One region of the Gordonia sp. 852002-51296_SCH5728562-b genome, then DNA from elsewhere that is predicted to be linked to it. Evidence: riboswitches for the same ligand, from Rfam matches in the RefSeq annotation. Region 1 holds a riboswitch; each other region holds the start of a gene.

Region 1 (2,263 bases):
ACAGAAACTCCCAGGTCGTGGAGGATTGAGGTCATCGCGCCGACCGGTCCGGCCGCCGTCGCGGTCATCGACATGATCCGGTCGTCGTAGGCGATGGTTGCTCGGCATTCGACCATGTCGCCGGGTGCTGGGGCGACGGTCCACGACCCGAGTCGGATCGCACCGTTGGTTGTGTACTCGTCGACGAATTGCTGCCAGGTCATGCCGGCTGCCTCCTGACGGATTCCGTTGGGGAGTGCATGGCCGGTCCGCTGCCAGAGAGGATCTGCGCCATTGCTGTCACAGCATGGTGCAGAAAAGTGAAGGTTGTGCATCGCTGAAGGTCATTTCGGTCGAAGATTCGATGACCGACGAGCGCACGACGACCCCGCAGCGGGGGGTCGGTCGAAGCTAGACCCCGCTGCGGCGAACTACGAGGAGGCTCGGTGCGCACAACATGGTGACGTTCACTTTATCGCTGCGCACCCCAGGTGACGCAAGTGGGTTTCGCCTGCGTGTACTCCCAGGGGCGTGTCAGGTGAGTCCGGCTCGCAACTGAGAGGCTGCGGCAGACGGGTCCGACGCCGACGTGATCGCACGCACGACGACAATCCGCCGCGCGCCGGCCTCGGTGACCTGCGGGAGTCGTTCGGCGTCGACGCCGCCGATCGCAAACCACGGCTTGCGGCGGTGCGGGTTCTCGGCGGATTCGTTCGCCGCGACGTCACGCACCAGGTCGAGACCGGGTGCCGGACGCCCCGGCTTGGTCGGCGTGGGCCAGCACGGGCCGACACAGAAATAGTCGACGTCGGGGTCGGCTTCGGCCGCGGCGGCCTGATCGACATCGTGGGTCGACTTACCGACGAGCACATTCTTGCCGACGATCCGACGCGCCGCGGCAGGCGGAAGGTCATCCTGACCCACATGCAGGACGTCGGCCCCGGCGAGCGTCGCGATGTCGGCGCGGTCGTTGACGGCGAGCAGGGCACCGCGCGACTGAGTGATCTCGCGCAGCACGGCGAGGATCTCCAATTCCTCACGCGCCTCGAGTGCTCCGAAGCGGTTTTCGCCCGCAGATCCCTTGTCGCGCAACTGCACGATGTCGACGCCGCCTGCGAGCGCAGCGTCGACGAACTCGGCCAGGTCGCCGCGTTCGCGTCGGGCGTCGGTGCAGAGATAGAGGGTCGCGGACTCCAGTCGCTTGGCGCGTGCGTGGTGGGCGGTCACGATCGCCAGCGTAGCCATGCGTGCTGTGGCGGAAGCAGGGGCAAGGGGGGAAGCAGGGGTCAGGGGGAAGCAGGCGCAGCAGTAAGGTGGATTCGACAGACACGGGAGCCCGCGGATCGGCGGGCTGAGAGTGCGGGACGCCCCCGCTGACCGTCGTACCTGATCCGGGTCATGCCGGCGAAGGAAGGATCTCGAGAAGTTGACTGTTGCAATCGACACCCCCGACCTCGCTGTCGTCGGCGGCGGAGTCATCGGACTGACCAGCGCACTCGCAGCGGCGGACGCGGGCATGCGAGTGGTGGTTTACGACGCCGGACCTCAGCAGCGGGCCTCACACGTCGCGGGCGGCATGCTCGGCTCGCTCGGCGAGGGGCTGCCGGGCGAGGAAGCGCTGCTTGCCGCGACGTCGACATCGGTCGCGCAGTGGCCGTCGCTGCTGGCACGCCTCGGCGACGACGCCGTAGAGGGTTCCGGTGTAGAAGACACCCGTGAGACGATCGCGACGGCTGCCGACTCCCTGTTCGTTGCGACGACGGCAACCGATCTCGAAGACCTCACGCGTCTGGCCGAAAAGGTCTGGGCGCCGGCGCTGGGTGCCGGGCGTGAGATCCGAGCGATCGGCCCCGCGGCCATCCGCGAGTTGGAGGGCGCGCTGACCTCGAGACTGCGCGGCGGGTTCGTCGCACTGGGCGAGGGTGCCGTCGACAATCGCCTGCTGCTCGCCCGGCTCCGCGGTGCACTGCGGGATGCCGGCGCGCACCTGCGGAACGACACGATCACCGACCTCGACGACGTCGCGGGTCGGCAGGTGCTGCTGGCGGCCGGGGCCGGCGTGCCGCAGCTCTGGTGCGGCGCGCGCATACACGTCGCGAAGGGCGAGATCCTGCGGTTGTCTCGCACACGCTGGTCGGTGCCGCCACCGAGTCACGTCGTGCGTGCCAGAGTCGACGGCCGCACGGTGTACCTGGTGCCCCGGGCGGACGGAATCGTCGTCGGCGCAACACAATACGAATCCGACGAGCCGGGCGCAGAGGTTGCGGGCGTTCGCGACCTGCTC
Region 2 (2,263 bases), on a different contig from region 1:
GGCATCGTCGGTGCACTGATCGGCGGATTCCTGCTCAGCTTCTTCGTCGACACAGCGTCCGGCGGTTGGTGGTTCACACTCTTCACCGCTGTTCTCGGCGCAGTGATCCTGCTGTGGATCGTCGGGTTGGTACAGAGCAGGCGCTGAGTTCATTCGGGCCGGGCCTGTCGGGGCAGGCCCGGCTCGCTCTCAGGCGGGAGCGAGCGGAACAACCCCGGGATGTCCGTCGAGATAGTGCTTGGTGAACGTGCACACCGGGCGCAAGCGGGCGCCCTGGGCCTTGGCATAACTGATCACGCTGCGCGTCAGGCCGGTACCGAGGCCGTGACCGGTGTATTCGTCGTAGAGCACCGTGTGGAGAACGGTCAGCGTTGTCTCGCCGTCGACCGTCTCGCTGGAGTATCCGAGAACGCCGACGAGGTCGCCCGCCACCCATAGCTCAAATCTGTCGCGGGTGGGGTTGTGCACGACCTGCGCTATCTGCTGCAGGATCGATCGGGCCGACTGGGTCGGCCGCTGGTGATACTTCCGGTGCATGGCTCGTCCATCCCCTCTTCAGGCTCGTTCGCAGCGTCTACACAGCTCACTGAGCGCTGCGTCCGGTTCCCCTCCGGGCACGACGGTGTGTGATCGCAGTCACATCGTAACCTGCGGAAGCGTAGCTTCAAGGGCTTTGAGACGAGACCACCGGTATCGAGACGGATTCATCGCAAACGTTCGCCCGCGGTTCACCCGCGCGTGACGTGACGTGACGTCGACGACGCGCGCATGCGACACTACGACGCACCGCGTTCGACGGCCCGGCGGTAGGGCTTACGCCCGGCTTCCTGACGCATCGGCAGCAAGCCAGTACAGTGAACTGCGCACACAACCGAATCAACGCGGGGGCTCTCACGTAACCGAGGGCTGAGATGGCGGCAGGCGGCCGCTGACCGCATGAACCTGTCCGGGTAATGCCGGCGTAGGGAGAATCTCATGGGCACACGTGTATCCGGCGGCAGCAATTCCGCGTACAAGGTCGACTCCGACATCCTGACCACGGGACCGATCGAGGGCAGCACCAAGCACTACGTCGACGTCGACGGGCTCCGAGTTCCGCAGCGACGCATCAACCTCACCAACGGTGAGCACCTCGATGTCTACGACACCTCGGGTCCCTACACCGACTCCACCGCGGTGATCGACGTCGAGGCAGGCCTTGCCCGTACCCGCGACGAGTGGCACCGTCCCGACCCCGTCGACGGAGCGTCGACCCAACTCGCTTGGGCACGAGCCGGACTCGTCACCGACGAGATGCGTTTCATCGCCGCACGCGAGAACGTCGACGTCGAACTCGTGCGCAGTGAGGTCGCTGCCGGACGCGCGGTGATCCCGGCCAACCACCGCCATCCCGAGTCCGAACCGATGATCATCGGCAAGGCGTTCGCGGTGAAAATCAATGCGAATATCGGCAATTCGGCGGTGACCAGTTCCATCGCGGAAGAGGTCGAGAAGATGGTGTGGGCGACACGCTGGGGCGCCGACACCATCATGGATCTGTCCACCGGCGACGACATCCACCTCACCCGCGAGTGGATCATGCGCAATTCCCCTGTCCCCGTTGGCACGGTCCCGATCTACCAGGCGCTGGAGAAGGTCAAGGGCGATCCCACCAAGCTGACGTGGGAGATGTACCGCGACACCGTGATCGAGCAGGCCGAGCAGGGCGTCGACTACATGACGGTGCACGCGGGCGTGCTGCTGCGCTACGTACCCCTGACGGCTCGCCGGGTAACCGGAATCGTCTCGCGCGGCGGGTCGATCATGGCTGCGTGGTGCCTCGCCCACCACGAAGAGTCGTTCCTGTACACGCATTTCGACGAGCTGTGCGAGATCTTCGCGCGCTACGACATCACCTTCTCACTCGGCGACGGGCTGCGTCCGGGCTCGATCGCCGACGCCAACGACGAGGCACAGTTCGCCGAACTGCGCACGCTCGGTGAGTTGACCCGCATCGCGAAATCCCATGGCGTGCAGGTGATGATCGAGGGCCCCGGCCATATCCCGATGCACAAGATCGTCGAGAATGTGCGCCTCGAAGAGGAGTTGTGCGAGGAGGCGCCGTTCTACACCCTCGGCCCACTCGCCACCGACATCGCGCCCGCATACGACCACATCACCTCGGCGATCGGTGCGGCGATGATCGCGCAAGCCGGGACAGCCATGCTCTGCTACGTCACGCCGAAGGAACACCTCGGCCTTCCCGACCGCGACGACGTGAAGG
Region 3 (2,263 bases), on a different contig from region 1:
GGCCCTCGGTGGTGATGGCGTTGACGATGAGCATGCCGTCGGTGATCTCCCACTTGTACTGGTCGCCGTCGAAGGCGGCTTCGCGGCCTGATGCGTCGACGACGGTGAAACTGCCCGGGCGATAGTCGATGTTCATGCTCGCAGTATGCCTGTCAACGCTCAGTCCTTGACGAGGCCGCCGTCGACGACAAGGTTCTGTCCGGTAACGGCACGCGACCACGGTGAGAGGAAAAACAGTGTCGCGTCGGCGAATTCCTCGGGAGTCGTGACCGATCGCAGGGGAGTGGACGCGGCGATGGCATCGAAGATCTCGGGAGGTGTCGCGGCGCTGGCGTCGGTGGTGCGTAGGAGTCCGCCGGAGACCATGTTGACTGTGATGTTGTCCGGGCCGAGATCGGCGGCGAGCGTGCGAGTGAGCGCGAGGAGAGCAGCCTTGGCTGCTGTGTAGTCGTGATACGGGACAACGGGATTCTGCACGAGGTTGGTGCCGATGTTGACGATGCGTCCTGTACCGGCTTCTCGCATACCCGGAAGGGTCGCCTGCACGACTGTCAATGCGCCGCCGACGATTCCGCGGAACTGGTCGTCGAGTTCTGCCGTGGTGATGGTGTCGGCCGTTGAGCGGGCGTCGCCGTTGAACGAATAGTCGGGGAGGGCGTTGTTCACCACCGCCGTGATCGGGGTGCCGAAATGCGTTGTCGCAGCGTCGATCATTGCCTGCACCGCGCCGGGATCGGTCACGTCGGCTTCGACGGCGACGGCTCGGTCGCCGAGCTCTGCCACCAGCGCAGCTGCCGTGTCGGCGCTGCGTCGATAGTTGACGACCACGCGGGCACCCTCACGGGCCGCGGCGCGTGCGATCGCTGCGCCCAGTCCGCGGCCCGCGCCGGTGATCAGTACGACGTGCTCGGAAAGAGATGGCGCTGCAGCCATTTTCGGACCATCCCTTCGCCAGTGCTAACTGGAGCAGGTTCTGCGGGTGTGATCTCAGCCGACCTCGTGTCGGCACCCCGTGTCAGTTGTGGCAATCAGATCGCACTCGGGTGGCGAACGCAAGCACGACGCACGCACCGCAGAGAACTCGTAGCGTAAAGACGTGCGAGTTCTTTTGTGGGGTGGTACCCACGTCCACGTCAGCGACCATCTCGCTGCTCTCGACGCACATCCCGCCGTAGGGATGGTCGACGTCATGTCCGCTGACCAGGCACCTCACTCTCTCGCCTCCGTCGACGCGGTGATCTTGGACGGAAACACCACTGCTCACCTGCGGCAGGCGCGAGGTGGCGAGTGCGAACGTCGCATGCTTCATCGAAAAGCCGCTGGGATGCACTGAGGACGAAGCTCTGGTCGTCGCGGCAACGCTGCGTGACGTGCCGGCGGCGACAGGCTTCTTCTTGCACCACGTGCCTGCCGTCGCGCGCTTCCTGGAGCTCCTTGCCGCGCCTCCTGTTCATGCGTCGTTCACATTCGGCCACGACGGCAGGCGTCGTGGCGTGTTCGACGGCGACGCGTCGTGGATGGTCGATCCCCGCAGCGGAGGATCGGGATCGTTTGTCGATCTCGGGATACACCTGACTCACCTCATTGATCTCATCTGGCCGAACACGGGAGTGGAGGTGATTGACACTGAGTTCTATTCAGCCACTGATGGATTGAGTGACAGCGGTGGGCGCGCCTTCCTGCATATCGGAGCGGCGAAGGTCCAAGTCGAGGTGTCCGCGGAAGTCGCATTGGGATTCCATGTGGCGGCGCGTGACGATGTCGGTCGCCTCTATCGGGTCGACGACGGGACTCTGCGGGTGGACGACGACCTCCTCGTCGAGGCATCCGGCCCAGACGCCCGAACGGCGTTGCTCAGTTTCCTTGATTAGCTCGCGGGCCGGCCGAATGGTTTGCGCCCCGCGTCTCTGGATGAGGCAGTCATTGCGCAACGTAGTGTCGAGGCCATCCGGAGGGGGTAGATCGGCTGTTGCGTGGGATCCTCGGGGGCATTTTTGTACCCCTGCATCCCACACAACCGGACCCAGGCGCGAAACGAAAAGATCCCGCTGCGAACAGCGGGATCTCATGGTGCGCGATACTGGGATTGAACCAGTGACCTCTTCCGTGTCAGTTTTCGCATCTCGACGTTTGCGAGAAACCGGCACAAACCGGCGCCAACTCAGAAACACCGATTGAACTGCATATATGCCGTTGTGTCGAACCGTTGCCGGACTGCGAGAAACCGGGGTGAACCGGAGTGTGTGCGTGCACAGTGCGTGCA

Evidence for each region. A riboswitch is a leader RNA that binds a small molecule or an ion and turns the genes downstream of it on or off. The one in region 1 is predicted to bind thiamine pyrophosphate.
Region 2: it holds a riboswitch for thiamine pyrophosphate, as region 1 does, so the genes downstream of both, thiC (phosphomethylpyrimidine synthase ThiC) here and A5766_RS17740 (FAD-dependent oxidoreductase) in region 1, are expected to answer to the same signal.
Region 3: it holds a riboswitch for thiamine pyrophosphate, as region 1 does, so the genes downstream of both, A5766_RS19645 (3-oxoacyl-ACP reductase) here and A5766_RS17740 (FAD-dependent oxidoreductase) in region 1, are expected to answer to the same signal.

The regions. Positions count from the first base shown of each region.
Region 1 is NZ_LZMI01000104.1:1,533-3,795, reverse strand. It holds gene A5766_RS17750 (hypothetical protein) at 1-203, opposite strand, end outside; gene thiE (thiamine phosphate synthase) at 514-1,224, opposite strand; TPP riboswitch at 1,298-1,409, shown strand; gene A5766_RS17740 (FAD-dependent oxidoreductase) at 1,406-2,263, shown strand, end outside.
Region 2 is NZ_LZMI01000091.1:2,583-4,845, forward strand. It holds gene A5766_RS16355 (GlsB/YeaQ/YmgE family stress response membrane protein) at 1-147, shown strand, start outside; gene A5766_RS16360 (GNAT family N-acetyltransferase) at 190-537, opposite strand; TPP riboswitch at 872-982, shown strand; gene thiC (phosphomethylpyrimidine synthase ThiC) at 976-2,263, shown strand, end outside.
Region 3 is NZ_LZMI01000115.1:14,052-16,314, reverse strand. It holds gene A5766_RS19650 (hypothetical protein) at 1-136, opposite strand, end outside; gene A5766_RS19645 (3-oxoacyl-ACP reductase) at 160-933, opposite strand; TPP riboswitch at 927-1,023, opposite strand; gene A5766_RS19640 (oxidoreductase) at 1,281-1,871, shown strand.